Regions from separate parts of the Rhizobium sp. USDA 4016 genome, predicted to be linked through region 1. Evidence: predicted binding sites of a transcription regulator. Region 1 holds the regulator's gene; the other holds the start of a gene.
The links. Region 1 encodes PhoB, which activates phosphate uptake and scavenging genes when phosphate is short. Its sites were predicted from a motif close to TGTCATNNANCTGTCAT; they were not measured.
Positions count from the first base shown of each region.

Region 2: a site for PhoB is predicted at 1,932-1,948, ahead of ACZ9DP_RS24530 (esterase-like activity of phytase family protein). Genes of this name have one in related genera too.

Region 1 is NZ_JBWCCY010000004.1:1,563,480-1,568,475, reverse strand. Features, by position in the region: gene ACZ9DP_RS22860 (hypothetical protein) at 1-209, shown strand, start outside; gene ACZ9DP_RS22855 (hypothetical protein) at 247-435, opposite strand; gene ACZ9DP_RS22850 (winged helix-turn-helix domain-containing protein) at 823-1,509, opposite strand; gene phoB (phosphate regulon transcriptional regulator PhoB) at 1,527-2,210, opposite strand; gene phoU (phosphate signaling complex protein PhoU) at 2,245-2,958, opposite strand; gene pstB (phosphate ABC transporter ATP-binding protein PstB) at 2,993-3,808, opposite strand; gene pstA (phosphate ABC transporter permease PstA) at 3,822-4,996, opposite strand, start outside.
Region 2 is NZ_JBWCCY010000004.1:1,886,005-1,891,000, forward strand. Features, by position in the region: gene ACZ9DP_RS24520 (AI-2E family transporter) at 1-1, opposite strand, end outside; gene ACZ9DP_RS24525 (OsmC family protein) at 235-690, shown strand; gene ACZ9DP_RS24530 (esterase-like activity of phytase family protein) at 710-1,846, opposite strand; gene parE (DNA topoisomerase IV subunit B) at 1,998-4,055, opposite strand; gene ACZ9DP_RS24540 (dienelactone hydrolase family protein) at 4,273-4,996, shown strand, end outside.

The DNA of each region.
Region 1 (4,996 bases):
TGATCAAGGCCGCCATGACGCTTGCCCAGTACCGCGACGACGTCGGACCACGGATGCGGTTAAAGCCTACGACACCGCACGGCAGGCCGCGGGCGGCCCGATCGCGGGAATTCGAGCGCCGTCTCGAAAAGAAGCTTGTGGCGGTCGCTGCAGAACGGATCAACCTCGGCGCGTTCTATCGCCGCGCCTTTATCGAGGCCATGCATTGACGCCAGGTGCGGTCGCACCTTGCCTTGCCCGCGACGTTCAGATCGCCGCCTGCATCAGGTAGAGGGATCGTTCCGGAGGAAGCTGTGCAACCATTTTCATCATGATCTTGGGATCGACATGGGGAACGGATCGCAGTTGGCCGTCCCGGTAGATGATCGTCAAGACGCGCGTCTCTTCGTCATAATCGAGTTCAGCGATCGTTTTCGTGTACACCAGGAACCGCATGCCGTTTACACCTCGCTGGTCAATGGAACATCACCAAGGTGATGGTGCCGACCATGACCCACCCGGAAACGATAATCAGGGACATTCTCAACAACGCCGTCTTGATCGTCATGGAATACTCCAAATCGCTTCAACCAAACTAGCTGTACTTTGGGACGAGTGTGGCCTATCGGGCCGAACCCTCATCCCAGCGGGATTATATGTCTGACGCCCTTAGGCGAGTATGGGAGCCGAAGGCGGACTGGAATCACCTCCAGCGCGACTAAGCACACCCTAATATAGGCAGTCGCGTGAAATCGACGTGACACACGTATTGCGCGAACAGCTGTATCGCGCGTCTCAATCTGTGCGCACAGCGACGGGGATAGGATAGGAACCTGATCCGGATCAGAAGTCGCCGAGTGCGTAGCCGGCGCCACGCACCGTCCGGATCACCTTATCGGCCTTGCCGAAACTGATGCCCTTCCGGAGACGCCCGATGTGTACGTCGACAGCGCGCTCATCGACACTGGCATCGTTACCCCACAGCGATGCCCTCAATTCCGATCGGGAGTGGACGCGGCCGGGGGACTTCATCAGAAACTCGAGCAGCCTGAACTCGGTGGGGCCGAGCTTGACTTCCTTCTTCTGCCTGTGAACCCGGCGGGCGTTCTTATCGAGCGTCAGATCCCCGACCTTCAGTGTGCTCTCCAGCAGCGCTGGATTGAGACGCCGCAGGAGGTTCCGCAAGCGGATGAGGAGTTCCACGGGGGAGACTGCCTTTATGAGGCAGTCGTCGGCTCCGGCGGAGAGAACGGCCAACCGGTCCTGCTCGAGGGCCGAGTCCAGCAGCACCACGATCGGAAGGCGGGCGGTCGCTCCAGTTGTCCGGAACTGGCGGCATGTCGAGATTGCCATCGAGCCAGGAGCCGGCGCACCGAATATCACCGCATCAGGCAGCCGCAACGCAACGAGCTCGACCAGCGACGCATGCGGGTGAAGACAGTTCACCGAATACCCTTCTGTCTCCAGAGCATGCTTCAGTGTCGCGAGCAGATCTTCGTCCTGCTCAACAACAAGTACCCGCACCGACATCTTCTCCAGCCTCCCTGCTATGCTTCCATCGAATATCCTGCGCCGCGGACGGTGCGGATGACGTCCTGCATGTTGGAGAAGTTCAGCGCCTTGCGCAGTCGACCGACATGAACGTCCACGGTGCGCTCGTCGACATAAATGTCGTGGCCCCAGACACCGTCCAGAAGCTGCGAACGCGAGAAGACGCGGCCGGGCGACGACATCAGGAATTCCAGTAGACGGAATTCGGTCGGGCCGAGACGGACTTCGCGGCTCTTGCGGTGAACACGATGCGTTTCGCGGTCGAGTTCGATATCGCCGCATTTCAGCACCGTGGAGAGCACCTCGGGCTTGGCGCGGCGCAGCATCGCCTTGACGCGGGCAACGAGTTCGGGCGTGGAGAACGGCTTGACCACGTAGTCGTCGGCGCCGGTGGAAAGGCCGCGCACACGCTCGCTTTCCTCGCCGCGCGCCGTCAGCATGATGATCGGCAGACGCTCCGTTTCCGGGCGCATGCGCAGGCGGCGGCAAAGCTCTATGCCCGACACGCCCGGCAGCATCCAATCGAGGATCAGAATATCCGGCGTGCGCTCCTGAAGCCTGATTTCGGCCTCGTCGCCGCGCAGAATGGTGTCGACCTCGAAACCTTCGGCCTCAAGGTTATAGCGAAGAAGCACGCTCAGTGCCTCTTCGTCTTCAACGACTGCAACTCTCGGGATCATTCGGTTCTGTCTCCTGAGGGCCGGTTCGGAATTGTCATTCCGTGACCGCGCCGACGGTGTTGGCAGTATCGTCCTTCGGACGTTCGCCTTCCGGCTGTGCGCCGGTCGCCATGTAATAGATCGTTTCGGCAATGTTAGTGGCGTGATCGCCGATGCGCTCGATGTTCTTCGCACAGAAGAGAAGATGCGTGCAGCTGGTGATGTTGCGCGGATCTTCCATCATGTAGGTCAACAGCTCGCGGAACAGCGAGGTGTACATCGCGTCGATTTCCTCGTCGCGCTCGCGGATCGACTTCGCCTTGTCGGCTGAACGCGAGGCATAGACGTCGAGTACTTCCTTGAGCTGGACCAGCGCCAGTTCGGAAAGATGCTCGAGACCGCGGGCGAGCTTGCGCGGAACGCCGGTGCTCTGCACGGCGATGACACGCTTGGCGGTGTTCTTGCCGAGATCGCCGACGCGCTCGAGATCGGCCGCGATGCGGATCGAGCCCATGATCTCGCGAAGGTCCGAGGCCACCGGCTGGCGGCGGGCAATCGTGACGATCGCCTTGTCGCCGATCTCGCGCTCGGCGTGATCCATGACGACATCGTCGGAGATGACCTTCTGGGCCAAGCCAGCGTCACCGTTAACTAGCGCGCGGACGGCGTCCGACACCATCTGCTCGGCAAGCCCGCCCATTTCCGAGATGCGGCGGGACAAATACTTCAGATCCTCGTCATAGGCAGAAAAGATATGGGTCGATGCCATTGGGATTGTCCTTGAATAGCCTGAACGCCGCAGCTCAGCCGAAGCGGCCCATGATGTAATCCTGGGTGCGCGGGTCGTCCGGATTGGTGAACATCTTGTCGGTGTCATTCTCCTCGACGAGATTGCCGAGGTGGAACATGGCGGTGCGCTGCGAAACGCGGGCTGCCTGCTGCATCGAGTGCGTCACGATGACAATACTGTAGTTCTCGCGAAGCTCGTGGATCAACTCCTCGACCTTGGCGGTCGCGATCGGATCGAGCGCCGAGCACGGTTCGTCCATCAGGATGACTTCCGGGCTGACGGCAACGGCGCGCGCGATGCACAAGCGCTGCTGCTGGCCGCCCGACAGACCGGTGCCGGATTCCTGCAGGCGGTCCTTGACTTCGTTCCAGAGGCCGGCCTTATGGAGGCTGCTTTCGACGATCTGATCAAGGTCGGCCTTCGACCTCGCAATTCCATGGATGCGCGGTCCGTAAGAAACGTTCTCGTAGATAGACTTCGGGAACGGGTTCGGCTTCTGGAAGACCATGCCGACGCGGGCGCGGAGTTCCACGACGTCGATGTCCGGATCGTAGATATCCGCGTCGTCCAGCTTGATTTCGCCCGTGACGCGGCAATTGTCGATCGTGTCGTTCATGCGGTTCAAGCAACGCAGGAACGTGGACTTGCCGCAGCCCGATGGGCCGATGAGGGCGGTAACAGTGTTTTCGCGGACGTTCAGGTTCACGTCGAAAAGCGCACGCTTCTCGCCGTAGTAGACAGACACCGTCTTGCCGACCATCTTATAGGCGCTCGTATTCAGTTTCTGCTCCAGAGCCTTCTCAACTGCTGTTTCAGTCAACATGTTCATAATCCTTACTCCGTTACCAGCGGCGTTCAAAACGCTGCCTGAGGAAGATGGCGATTGCATTCATCAATATGAGGAAGCCCAACAGCACGAGAATTGCGGCGGAGGTCCTCGATACGAAGCCGCGCTCCGGGCTGTCCGCCCAGATGTAGATCTGGCTGGGAAGGGCCGTCGACGCCGCGAAGATACCATCCGGCGGGCTTGTGATGAAGGCGTTCATACCAATGAGCAGCAGCGGCGCCGTTTCACCAAGCGCTCGCGCGAGCGAGATGATCGCGCCGGTCATGACGGTCGGCATGGCGAGCGACAGCACGTGATGGAAGATCATCTCGTGCTTGGAGGCGCCGACCCCGAGAGCCGCCTCGCGGATCGAGGAAGGCACCGCTTTCAGCGACACGCGTGTGACGATGATGAGCGTCGGCAGCGTCATCAGCGAGAGAACGAGGCCGCCGACGAGCGGAGACGACCGCGGTAGGCCGAAGCCGTTCAGGAAGACGGCGAGCCCGAGGAGACCGAAGACCACCGACGGGACCGCCGCAAGGTTGTTGATGTTGATCTCGATGAGGTCGGTGAAACGGTTCTTGGGAGCGAACTCTTCCAGGTAGATCGCCGCCGCGATGCCGATCGGGAAGCTGATCGCGAAGCAGACCAGCAGCGACCAGAACGATCCGGAAATCGCGCCAGCCAAGCCAGCCAGTTCCGGGAAGCGGCTGTCGGCATTGAGGAAGAGCGCCCAGTTGAACGGGCTGGAGATCACGCCCTTGGATACGAGCTGGTCGATCATGCCGATCTGCTCGTCGCTGACGCGGCGCTGGCTCTCGGGCGTGTCCCGGCTGATCTCACCCTTGACGAACTGGTCGGCCGGGTCCGACATCGGGATAACGAAGGTGCTCGGCCCCTTAAGGCGCGCCGGATCCTTGATGACCGCGTCGCGGACGAGGAACGGTGCCGACGACGTGAAGAGGTCGAAGTAGGCCTTCTCCTGCCTGCGAGGCAAATCCCCCACCTGAGTGCGCAACGCGTCGCGTACAGCGCCGCGCCAATCGGCCTTCATCATATCGCTTGTATCGAGCTCAGCTTTGCTCAGGTCGATGTTGATGGTGGCCACCGTCTGGGTGAACGCCTTGTACCCCGTGAGCGTCAGAGAACCGATGAGGAAGGCGAGGAAGCCGAGCGCGAAAACAATCGCGA
Region 2 (4,996 bases), 320 kb from region 1:
CGTCGCTTTTTATTCCTTCTTCTCAATCACGGATATGCGCCATTGGGAGCCCGGACGCAAGCATATCGATCGTCTAAGGGCCGGCCTCTTCCAATCGAAGGTGCGCCAAGTCGTCAGGGCAACGGGATATCTTAAACCTCTGTACGGAATGTGACGGAATTTTCTTCCGAACCTTGCTAGCCCGTGAAAATGGCCGCACGTTGGGCATCAGGATTCATAAGGATCGTTCGGACGATGATGAAATTTTCAGCGGAAGTATCATGGCAGCGCGGCGGGGGCAGTTTCACGGACGGCAAGTACAGCCGCGGCCATATGTGGAATTTCGATGGCGGCCTTTCGGTGCCTGCTTCGGCATCGCCGCACAACGTGCCGCTTCCGTACTCGATCGCCGAGAACGTCGATCCCGAGGAGGCCTATGTCGCGGCGCTCTCAAGTTGCCATATGCTGTTCTACCTGTGGCTTGCCTCGAAGAAGGGCATCGTCGTCGACAGCTATCTCGATACGGCGACCGGGATCATGGAGAAGGTCGACGGAAAAATGCTCGTCGGCCGCGTCGAGCTGAAGCCGGCCGTGGTCTATGCGGACGAAGCGCCGAGCCGCGAAATGGAGGAAAAGCTCCATCACGAGGCCCATGAGCTCTGTTTCCTCGCCAACTCGGTGAAGACGAAAATCGAAGTCCGCCTCGACTAGCTGGACGATCCCTCGGTTGCTATTGCGGACGGCGCAGTATTTTGAAGACGTAGAACTGCGTCTTCTGGCTTGTCGAGAAGTTGTTGTCAGAGCCGAGGATCAGCGCGTCGCTCCCGTCCTTCGCCTTGCCGATCGCCATGGACTCGATATTGTCCGGCACCAGGCCGGCTGCACGCAGATCGAGAACTTGGCTCTTGCGGACGGGAACCACACGCTGATCGGTCTTCGCAAGCGAGGCGATCGCCGAGATGTCTGTAGCGCCGTCGAGATCGATCATGAAGATCTTCACGTTGTTGCCGACGCCTTGGGCATAGCTGCGCTCGACGGCGAGCAACCGGTGACCGTCGAGTGCGATGATCTCCGACATGCCGTTGTCGTTGCCGCCGTCAGCCTTCGCCGCCGCCTGTGGGATAGGCGAGATTGGATAGACATACTGCGCCTTCGGTTCGCCGGTCGTCCCATCATAGCGGATGATGCGCGCAAGGCTGCCGTTCACAAGGGAAGCTGCCGGGCCGTCCTGGTAGAGCGCCGCCTCGATGGCAACGAAGACATCGCCGGAAGGCGCGATCGCAAGGTCTTCGAAGGCGAGGTTGTCGCGGATGCCCGTCGACTTGTCGGCTGTCGGAGCAAAGCCTTCCGGCAACTTGAACTCCCGCATGAAGGCGCCGTCCTGCGAAGCGACGCGGACGAAGGGGGCGATCAGCGCCTTGCCGTCGCCTTCGCTGCCCCAGTAGATGCCATCCCGGCCGAACCGGATCGACTCGGGATCGACGGTGCGCCTGGCGAAGGGTTCGCCGTTTTTGTCCTTCAGCGTCACCTGCTTGACGACGGCAACGCCCTTGAGGCGGGCGCCGTCGACATCGACTGCGAGCTCGTAAAAGCGAGCCGGGCCTTTTTCCGAGCGGTCGTCGCTGATGGCGATGTAGTGGCCCGTTGCCGCGTCGAAATCGAGGCCGGAAATGCCGCCGAATTCGACACCGTTTTCCACGTGGCCTGTCGGGATGACGAATTCGCCGAGATAGGAGAGGGAGATGCCGGCCGCGCAGTCGCCAAAGGGGCAGGACGTCTCGAAGGTCGCGCCGATATCGGTCGCGTGGATAGTGGCGGCGCTGGACAGGAGCGCAAAAGCGGCAGTCGCGAGAAAACGCTTGATCATGGCAAACATCCGGCTGGCAAGGGGTGATGAGCGGAACGAACCGCGCGGCCAATCCCCGAAGGAACGGCGCGCCGCTCGCGGCGCTTCTCATGCACCGGTTATTTGACGGAGTTGTTACGGTTCTTCGTCAGTTCCGTGAAATAGCGGAAGCTCAAATATCGAGATTTTCGGCAAAGGCAGCACGTTCCTGAATGAAGCGGAAGCGCGCATCCGGCTTGGTGCCCATCAGGTCGTCGACCGCGGTGCGGGTTCCTTCGAAATCGACCTCATCGATCACCACGCGCAGCAGCGTGCGCTTGCTCGGATCCATGGTCGTTTCCTTGAGTTGCGCGGGCAGCATTTCGCCGAGACCCTTGAAGCGGCTGATCTCGATCTTCGCCTTGCCCTTGAATTCCGTTTCCATCAGCTCCTGCCGGTGGGCGTCGTCGCGCGCATAGGCGGACTTGGCACCCTGGGTGATCTTGTAGAGCGGAGGCACGGCAAGGAACAGGTGGCCGCCGCGCACGAGCTCGGGCATCTCCTGATAGAAGAAAGTGATCAGCAATGACGCGATGTGGGCGCCGTCGACATCGGCATCGGTCATCACGACGATGCGCTCGTAGCGCAGGTCTTCCTCGCGATATTTGGAACGGGTACCACAGCCGAGAGCCTGAACGAGATCCGCAAGCTGCTGGTTGGCGCCGAGCTTTTCGCGGCCGGCGCTCGCAACGTTCAGGATCTTGCCGCGCAAAGGCAGGATCGCCTGATTGGCGCGGTTGCGCGCCTGCTTGGCGGAACCGCCTGCCGAGTCGCCTTCGACGATGAAGAGTTCGGCGCCCTGAGCGGTGTTCTGCGCACAATCGGCTAATTTGCCCGGAAGGCGCAATTTGCGCACGGCCGTCTTGCGGTTGACTTCCTTTTCCTTGCGGCGGCGCAGACGCTCTTCGGCGCGCTCGATTACCCAGTCGAGCAGCTTTTCGGCCTCGTTGGGATTGTCCGCCAGGTAATGATCGAAGGGATCGCGAAGCGCGTTCTCGACGATGCGCTGCGCCTCGACGGTCGCAAGCCTGTCCTTGGTCTGGCCGACGAATTCCGGCTCGCGGATGAAAACCGACAGCATGCCGACGGCGGAAATCATCACATCGTCGGTGGTGATCTGCGCTGCGCGCTTGTTCTGCGTCAGGTCGGCATAGGCCTTCAGCCCCTTGGTCAGCGCGATGCGCAGGCCTGCCTCATGCGTGCCGCCCTCTGGCGTCGGAATGGTGTTGCAATAGGAGTGGATCTGCTGGTCGCCGCCGTACCAGGTGATCGCCCATTCGAGCGAACCATGGCCGCTTGCTTTCTCTGTCTTGCCGGCGAAGATTTCGCGGGTGACGGTGAACTCCTTGCCCATCGTCGCCTGCAGGTAGTCTTTCAGCCCGCCGGGGAAGTGGAAGACTGCCCTATCCGGGATTTCCGAGCCTTCCGGGAGCACGCCTTCATCGCAACTCCAGCGGATTTCGACGCCGCCGAAAAGATAGGCTTTCGAGCGTGCCATGCGGAAGACGCGCCCGGCATCGAATTTCGCATGGTCGCCGAAAATCTGCGGATCGGGATGGAAGCGCACGCGGGTGCCGCGGCGGTTATGCACATCGCCTAGCTCCTCGAGACCGCCCTGCGGCATGCCGCGCGAAAAACGCTGGCGATAGAGCTTGCGGTTTCGCGCCACTTCAACCTCGAGATAATCCGACAGCGCGTTGACGACCGAAACGCCGACGCCGTGCAGACCGCCCGAGGTCTCGTAAGCCTTGCCGTCGAACTTGCCGCCGGCATGGAGCTTGGTCATGATGACTTCGAGCGTCGATTTGCCCGGAACCTGGGGATGGTTCTCGACGGGGATGCCGCGGCCATTATCACTGACCGTCAGATAGCCCTGGATGTCGAGATGCACCTCGATAAAATTTGCATGGCCGGCGACCGCTTCGTCCATCGAGTTGTCGATGACTTCGGCAAAGAGGTGGTGCAGCGCCTTTTCGTCCGTGCCGCCGATATACATGCCGGGGCGCATGCGCACCGGTTCCAAGCCTTCGAGAACCCGGATGGAGGACGCGCCGTAGTCGTCCGGGCCCGAGGCTGCCGGGGCAGGGCGCAACGCAGGGGCCGTCGCAGCAGGCCTTTCGGCAGGCTTTGCGGCCGCCTCCTGCTTCGGCATCAGGGGCATTCCGGAAAAGAGGTCGTTGCTGTCATCCATGGAGTCGTTCAGATCTTCAATCCTGTCTTGGGCCGCACGTACGCTTAGGGCCAGACCCAAAATCACCGCATTTGATGTCACGTTAGCGAATCAGGCAGATTCTGCCAGAAAGCGTCTCGTTACGCGACGCCGCCCGATTTGGCGGAATTCTATGGAATTGGTTTGCGTTGCCGGGCCTAGAATGGCAAGCGGCATGATGTGTTAGGAAACCGCCCGCATGAGAATGTCCACAAGTCATTGCATGATTATCGCCGCAATTGCGACCTTTTTCCTGTCCGCCGGAATCGGCAGCGCCGCAGCCGACACGCTGCCGCCTTACAAGGACGAACTTTTCTCCAGACAGAACGTGTTGCAAACCGCCGATGGCGGCGCCTTCGAAGCCGTCGAATATGACGAGATGCGCGACATCAACGGTCGCGACCAGATCCCGCAAAAGCGCGCGCGTCAGAAATACGTGTCGCTCGCTGTCCGCAGGCAGCAGCAGGACGAAACACTGTCGCTCAATGGCCGCAGGGTGGATCTCACCAGGGTGGGACCGACAGACAATGCGCAATTCACCGTGATCTTTATCCACGGGCGCGACGGCGACCGGCGGCTCGGCGTCAACGACTACAGCTTCGGCGGCAATTTTAATCGGCTCAAGAACCTGGCCGTGGCCAATGGCGGCGTCTATTATTCGCCGACAGTGCGCACGTTCGACGGCGAGGGCGTGGCAGACATCGCCGGGCTGATCCGCTATGCGAGCGAGAAATCCGGCGGCCGCCCGGTGATCCTTTCCTGTGCTTCCATGGGCAGCCAGGTCTGCTGGGGCATTGCGCGCGATGCGGGCAGTGTCAAATGGCTGAAGGGCATGGTCGTCATGAGCGGCGTCACGGATCCGGACTTCACAAAGAGCGCGTTCTACAAGGCGAAGCTGCCCCTTTGGTTCGTCCATGGCAGCC